2 linked regions of the Myxococcus xanthus genome follow. The protein of the gene in region 1 binds, or shares a complex with, the protein of each later gene. Links are inferred from orthologs where the notes say so. Each region holds a gene or a part of one and is shown in the gene's direction. Other genes may lie near its edges.

Evidence for each region. The genes of interacting proteins can lie anywhere in the genome.
Region 2: the proteins of dnaG (region 1) and dnaB are in contact, whole or in part, in a crystal structure (PDB 2R6A), measured with the Geobacillus stearothermophilus proteins. The link is inferred for Myxococcus xanthus from one-to-one orthologs. Residues at the interface, in WP_049624496.1 of Geobacillus stearothermophilus: Lys456, Leu457, Leu458, Pro459, Ala460, Asn463, Ala464, Leu467, Leu535, Leu536, Ile537, Ala538, Gln544, Glu545, Asp548, Tyr549, His552; in WP_033016901.1 of Geobacillus stearothermophilus: Ser13, Glu15, Ala16, Gln18, Glu91, Leu92, Asp94, Ala95, Val96, Pro97, Thr98, Ala99, Ala100, Asn101, Tyr104, Tyr105, Ile108.

What each region holds. Positions count from the first base shown.
Region 1 is NZ_CP017174.1:6,555,517-6,558,700, forward strand. Bases 231-3,184 are described here. They hold dnaG (DNA primase), read left to right. Parts: upstream 231-774; coding sequence 775-2,595; downstream 2,596-3,184. Other genes in these bases: BHS09_RS26670 (GatB/YqeY domain-containing protein), read left to right, coding at 231-442; rpoD (RNA polymerase sigma factor RpoD), read left to right, coding at 2,688-3,184. In the rest of the region: more of BHS09_RS26670, read left to right, coding at 1-230. UniProt on the Escherichia coli protein: RNA polymerase that catalyzes the synthesis of short RNA molecules used as primers for DNA polymerase during DNA replication.
Region 2 is NZ_CP017174.1:6,418,945-6,422,118, forward strand. Bases 216-3,159 are described here. They hold dnaB (replicative DNA helicase), read left to right. Parts: upstream 216-975; coding sequence 976-2,343; downstream 2,344-3,159. Other genes in these bases: BHS09_RS26075 (LytR/AlgR family response regulator transcription factor), read left to right, coding at 216-904; thiD (bifunctional hydroxymethylpyrimidine kinase/phosphomethylpyrimidine kinase), read right to left, coding at 2,356-3,096; BHS09_RS26090 (gamma-glutamyl-gamma-aminobutyrate hydrolase family protein), read right to left, coding at 3,093-3,159. In the rest of the region: BHS09_RS26070 (sensor histidine kinase), read left to right, coding at 1-137; more of BHS09_RS26075, read left to right, coding at 134-215; more of BHS09_RS26090, read right to left, coding at 3,160-3,174. UniProt on the Escherichia coli protein: The main replicative DNA helicase, it participates in initiation and elongation during chromosome replication. Travels ahead of the DNA replisome, separating dsDNA into templates for DNA synthesis.

The sequences.
Region 1 (3,184 bases):
GCGGATCGACGCGGACCTGAAGGACGCGATGCGGTCCAAGAGCGAGCTGACGCTGAGCGTGCTGCGGATGCTCAAGAGCGCGGTGAAGTACAAGGAAGTGGAGCCCGGCGCCTCCGCCCTGGATGACGCGGGAGTCCTCACTGTCATCGCCGGCCTCATCAAGCAGCGCCGTGATTCCGTGGAGCAGTTCAAGACGGGTGGCCGCCCGGAGCTGGCGGAGAAGGAAGAGGCTGAAATCAGCATCCTCCAGAACTACCTGCCCAAGCAGCTGACCGCCGACGAGCTGGCCGCCGAGGTCCGCGCCGCCATCGCCGAGACGAGCGCCAAGGGACCCAAGGACATGGGCGCGGTGATGAAGAACCTCAACGCCAAGATTCACGGCAAGGCGGAAGGCCGAGCCATCTCCGAGGCAGTGAAGTCGGAGCTCGCGAAGCTCTCCTGAGCCCTCCACCGTTCTGAGGTCAGCGCTGGCGCTGTCGGGAAACCGGCGGCGCCTTTGCATTGAAGGGCTGGACAGGGATGCGGAAACTTGCTCCCTCGGCCCCCCGTCATTAAGTGCCTGGGTCAGTCCCGCCGCGCCACCCGCTCACCCCAGCGGAAGTCGCGTGCAGGGGCCTCAGGAGTCCACCCCATGCCGCAAACACCCCCTGCCTTCGCGAGCGCTCCGGCTTCCGCCCCCATGGGGATGATCCGCCAGGTCGGCGGGTGGGCAGGCGACGTCAGCCCTGTCAGACACGATGCAGGCGCTGGGCCCGCCCAGGGGTGGGCCAGGGGGTGGGAGTCGTGATTCCTGAGCACAAGATCCAGGAGGTCCTCGAACGGGTGGACCTCGTCGGGCTCATCTCCCGGCATGTCGACCTGAAGAAGGCCGGGCGCGAATGGAAGGCCTGCTGTCCCTTCCATCAGGAGAAGACGCCCTCTTTCTACGTGGTGCCGGAGAAGCGCTTCTATTTCTGCCATGGCTGCCGCGCGAGCGGCGACGCGGTGTCATTCGTCCAGCGCTACCTGGGCAAGACGTTCCTGGACGCGGTGCGGGACCTGGCGCGCGACCTCGGCGTGGACCTGGAGGCCGAGCAGGACCCCAGCATGCGGGAGCGGCAGCAAATCAAGGAGGCCACGGACCAGGCCGCCGAGCACTTCCGCGCCATGCTGTGGCAGCAGGACGAAGGCCGCTCCGCCCGCGCCTACATCGCCAGCCGCGGCGTCTCCGAAGAGACGGCCATTGCGTTCGGCCTGGGCTGGGCGCCCCTCGAATGGGCCTCACTGACGGAGCGCTTCCAGAAGCTGGGCATGCTGGAGTGGGCGGCGAAGGCCGGCCTGGTCCTCAAGCGCAACAGCGGCGACGGCTACTACGACTTCTTCCGCAGCCGAGTCATGGTGCCCATCCGCGCGCCGGAGGGCCGCCCCATCGCCTTCGGTGGCCGTCTGGTTGGCGCGGATGAAGGGCCCAAGTACCTCAACTCGCGCGAGTCCCGGCTCTACAACAAGAGCGAGACGCTCTTCGGCATGGACCAGTCCCGCGACGAGATTCGCAAGCGCAAGGCCGCCGTGCTGGTAGAGGGCTACTTCGACGCCATTGGCCTGCACCAGGTGGGCGTGCGGCACGCGGTGGCGCTGTGCTCCACCAACCTCACCGCCGGACACATGCAGGTGCTGAAGCGCGCCGAGGCCCGCGAGCTGATTCTGCTGTTGGACGGCGACTCGGCCGGCCTTGCCGCTGTCGAACGGCTTTCCGGTCCCCTGCTCGCCGCAGGGGCGACCGCGCGAGTTGCCCTGCTGCCGCAAGGGGATGATCCAGACACCTTCGCGCGTCGAGAGGGCCAGGAGGGCGTGGAACGGCTGCTGGAAGGCGCCCACCCGCTCACCGGCCACCTGTTCGCCTCGCTCCTCCCGGAGGGCAAGGCCGCGAGCTTCGAGGAGAAGATGGCAGCGCTCGATCGGCTCAAGCCGGTGGTGGGACAGGTCCCCGTCGGCCTGGTGCGCGCCACCCTCTTCAGCGCGGTGGCCGAGCACTTCGGCTGGCGGCCTGCGGACGTGGAGGCGGCCCTGCGCAGCAAGGTGCCCCTGCCCAAGCCCGCCGGCGGGGACGCACCTCCTTCGAGCCCCAACCGCCCCGCCCCGCCCCTGGAGAAGCCTCCCCCCGCGCTGGAGTGCTTCTACGTGGGCGCGGTGTTGAAAGAGCCACGGTTGATGGCGCGGGACACCTTCCGCGTGTGTGACGAGCTGTCCCACATGGGCCTGCGCATGGCGCTGGCGCATGCGACGTCGGGGCACGGCGCAAACGATGCGCTCTTTGAATCCTCGGAAGCCGTGAAGCGCGGCATTGAAAGCGCGCTGCGGCAGCTCCCCTCGGAGCCTGTTCCCCTGGAGGCGGCGTTCCTCTCCATCTGCAGGGAAATCATGGTGCGGCGCATCGACGAGCGGCTCGTTTATATAAAGCGGGCGACAGAGCAGACCCCGGGGGCGTTCGACCTGACAGAGGAGACGCGCCAGCTCCTGGCGGAGCGCGTGGAACTGTTGGCGCTCAAGAAGCGTGTCCTGGAGGAGCTCAAGCCTGCCTCCTCGGGAACAAAGGCGCCCATGCAACCGGTTTGAGTTCGCGTTTGTAAGAAACCCTGACTTTGCGGTAGATCGGCCGGCTCGCCCAGGCCTCAAGCCCCTGAATTTGCTCAAGGAGAAGTACCCGAATGCCGACGCAGAAGCCCTCGAAGGCGTCCGTGAAGCCGACCAAGAAGAAGGTGGATCCGGTGATCCGCAAGAAGAAGGCTCCGGACGGTGCCGCGGCGAAGGGGGCCAAGACGGGCGCCGAGGAGAAGGAAGAACTCGTCGCGAGGGACGTCGTCGCCGAGGCGACGGAGAAGCTCAAGAAGAAGAAGAAGGGCGTGGCGCCGGCCATGGGCGATGACGTGGACCCGGAGGAGGCCGCGGAAGAGGCCGCCGCCGCCGTCCAGGTGGACCCCGACGCCGTCGAGGACGACATCGAGGAGGATCCGGTCGCCGAGCGCAAGGAGGTCAAGGACCTGCTCGCCGCGGGCCGTGAGAAGGGCTTCCTCACGTACGACGAGGTCAATGACGCGCTCCCCGCCGACATCGTGTCGTCCGATCAGATCGACGACGTGATGAGCATGTTCGGCGACAACGACATCGAGATTGTCGACGCGCAGAAGGCCGCTCAGAACAACGA
Region 2 (3,174 bases), 140 kb from region 1 along the record:
GCCCCGGCGTGGGGCTGGCCCACCTGGAGCGCATCCTGGCGCTGCTGCACGCGGGCCGTGCGCGGCTGGAACGAAGCCACGGCCCCGAAGGCGGCGCGCGCGTGTCGCTGTGGCTGCCCCGGGAGGCCGCGGCATGACGCGCTTCCAGGTGCTGGTGGCCGACGACGAAGCCCCCGCGCGGGCGAAGATGAAGCGCCTGCTGGCGGAGGACACGCGCTTCGCGCTCGCGGGCGAGGCGGCGGATGGGACCCAGACGTTGCGCCAGGTGAGCGCCCTGCGTCCGGACCTGCTGGTGCTCGACGTGCAGATGCCCGGCCTCACCGGCTTCGAGGTGCTGGAGGCCCTGGGCCCGGAGCATTGCCCGGCCGTCATCTTCTCCACCGCGTACGACGCCTTCGCGCTGGCGGCCTTCGAGGCGCAGGCCGTGGATTACCTGCTGAAGCCCTACGACGCGGAGCGCTTCGGCCGGGCGCTCGACAAGGCCCACGCGGTGCTGCGCAGCGGGATGCCGGACACCGCGCGGCTCCAGGCCCTGCTGGCGGAGTTGGGGCGGGCCCCCGCGGGCCGTCCGCTGGAGCGGCTGGTGGTGAAGGCGGGGGAGGCCTGGGTACCCCTGCCGCTGAAGGACGTCTGGCGCCTGTCGGCCGAGGACAAGTACGTGCGGCTCTACACGGGCCAAGGAGAACACCTGGTGCGACAGACACTCCGGGCCCTGGAGGAGCGGCTGGACCCCTCACGCTTCGTCCGGGTGCACCGGGGCGACATCGTCAACCTGGACGCGGTGGCCCGCCTGGAGCCGTGGAGCCACGGGGATGGAATCCTCGTCCTCAAGGACGGGAGCTCCGTCGTGCTCAGCCGCACCTGGCGTGAAGCGTTCCTCCAGAAGTGGGGACTGGAGGGGTAGGCGTCACTGCTACAGGTCTGTGGTAGCAAATTTGGTTGTGTCAGCCCTGCCTGTAGAGTGGGCGGGCTGCCATGGAGAACGTCCACGAGTTCAGAGAGGGTCGGAAGGTCCACGAGGACCTCGCCGCGGAGCGCGCCGTGCTGGGCGCTGTGCTGGCGGATAACACGCTCATCGCCGCGGTAGGCGAGGTCGTCCACCCAGAGGATTTCTCCAGCCCCGCACACGCCCAGATTTTCGAGGCGATGCTGAAGCTCGACGGCCAGTCGAGACAGGTGGACCACCTGACGCTGGCCGAGGAGCTGAAGGTGTTGGGCCACCTGGTGTCGGTGGGCGGCCCGGCCTACCTGATGCGTCTGGACCAGGTGGTGCCCATCGCGTCCAACGCGGTCCAGTACGCGCAAATCGTCAAGGACCAGGCCATCCGCCGCCGCCTGGCCCAGGCGGGCAGGGAGATCCAGGACCTCGCCAGCCAGGAGACGGGCGAGCTGGAGGTGCTGCTCGACGAGGCCGAGCGCAAGGTGTTCCTCCTCGCGGAGAAGAAGCGCGAGGGCGACCTGCGCCCGGTCAGCGAGCTGATGGAGCACACGCTCGACCTGCTGGACAAGATGAAGGCGGCGGCCACGGGCATCACGGGCCTGTCCACCGGCTACATCGACCTGGACAACCAGCTCACCGGCCTGCACGCCGGCGAGCTCATCATCCTCGCGGCGCGTCCCGGCATCGGCAAGACGTCCTTCGCGATGAACATCGCGGTGCACGCGGCGCTGAAGGAGAACAAGGCCGTCGGCATCTTCAGCCTCGAAATGCCCGCCGACCAGTTGCTGATGCGTCTGCTGGCCTCCACCGCGCGCGTGGACATGAAGAAGCTGCGCGGCGGCCGGCTGACGCCGCACGACGAGGAGAAGTTCCAGGAGATGGCGGGCGCGCTCTACAACGCGCCCATCTACATCGACGACTCGGGCGGCCTGTCCCCGTTCGACCTGCGCGCCAAGGCCCGCCGCGTGAAGCAGCGCGACCCGCGCCTGTCGCTCATCGTCATCGACTACCTCCAGCTCATGCATCAGAAGGGCAAGGTGGAGAGCCGCCAGTTGGAGGTCGCCGAAATCTCCCGCGCACTGAAGCAGCTCGCCAAGGAGCTGGAGGTGCCCATCATCGCGCTCAGTCAGCTCAGTCGAAAGGTGGAGGACCGCAAGGACGGCAAACCCCTGCTGTCGGACCTGCGTGAGTCCGGCTCCATCGAACAGGACGCCGACGTGGTGATGTTCATCCACCGTGAGACGACTGACGAGGGCCCCGACGGGCAGCCGGCGCAGCAGTCGAGCACCGTCATCCCCGTGGAGCTCATCGTCGCCAAGCAGCGCAACGGCCCCATCGGCTCCATCGACCTGGTGTTCCTGGCCGAGTTCACCCGCTTCGAGAGCCGGTCGAGGACCGATTAGCGCGGCCTCACCCTACTCCGCGCCGGTCCGCAGGTAGCGCACCACCAGCGCGCGGGCCGAGCGCACCGCCGTCTCCAGCGTACGGCCCCGCCCCAGCTCCGTGGCCAGCGCGGAGGCCAGCCGGCACCCGGTGCCCCGGCGTCCGGGGGCACGCGCCAGCCTCTTGCCCTCCAGCACTCGCACGCGGCCCGGTGTGGCCAGTACGTCCGCCAGCCCCTGCGTGTCCGGCAAGTGCCCGCCCTTCACCAGCACCGCGCCAAAGCCGTGCCGTGCCAGTGCCTCCGCGGCCTCGACAGCCTCTTCCACCGTGCGCGCGACGGGTCGTCCCAGCAGCCAGCCCGCTTCATCCAGGTTCGGCGTGAGCACCACGCGCGGCGCGGCCAGGGCCAGGTAGGCCCGTGCGGACAGGCGCGTCAGCGGCTCGCCCCGGGAGGTGCGCACCACCGGGTCCACCACCCACCACGCGCCCGTGTCCTCCAGGGCCCGCTGCGCGGCCTCGAGCTGCGCGCGAGCGGGCACCATGCCGCACTTCACCGCATGCACCGGCCCCAGTTCGCGCGCGGCGGCCACCTGGGCGGACAGCACGCGCGGCGGCGAGGCCGTCCAGGTGAAGGTGCGGACACCCTGCGCCGTCTGCGCGGTGGGCACCGCCACCGGCTGGCCCCGCAGCGCACGCACCGCGGCGACGTCCGCCAACAACCCCGCCCGTCCCGTGGGCTCCAGCCCGGCCAGCAGGAGGACGCGGGCGCTCACCGGCGGTGCTCGCGCGCCTTCTGCACGAACGCCTTGTAGAGCCCCACGTGCACCGGAATGGTCGTGGACATGTATTCG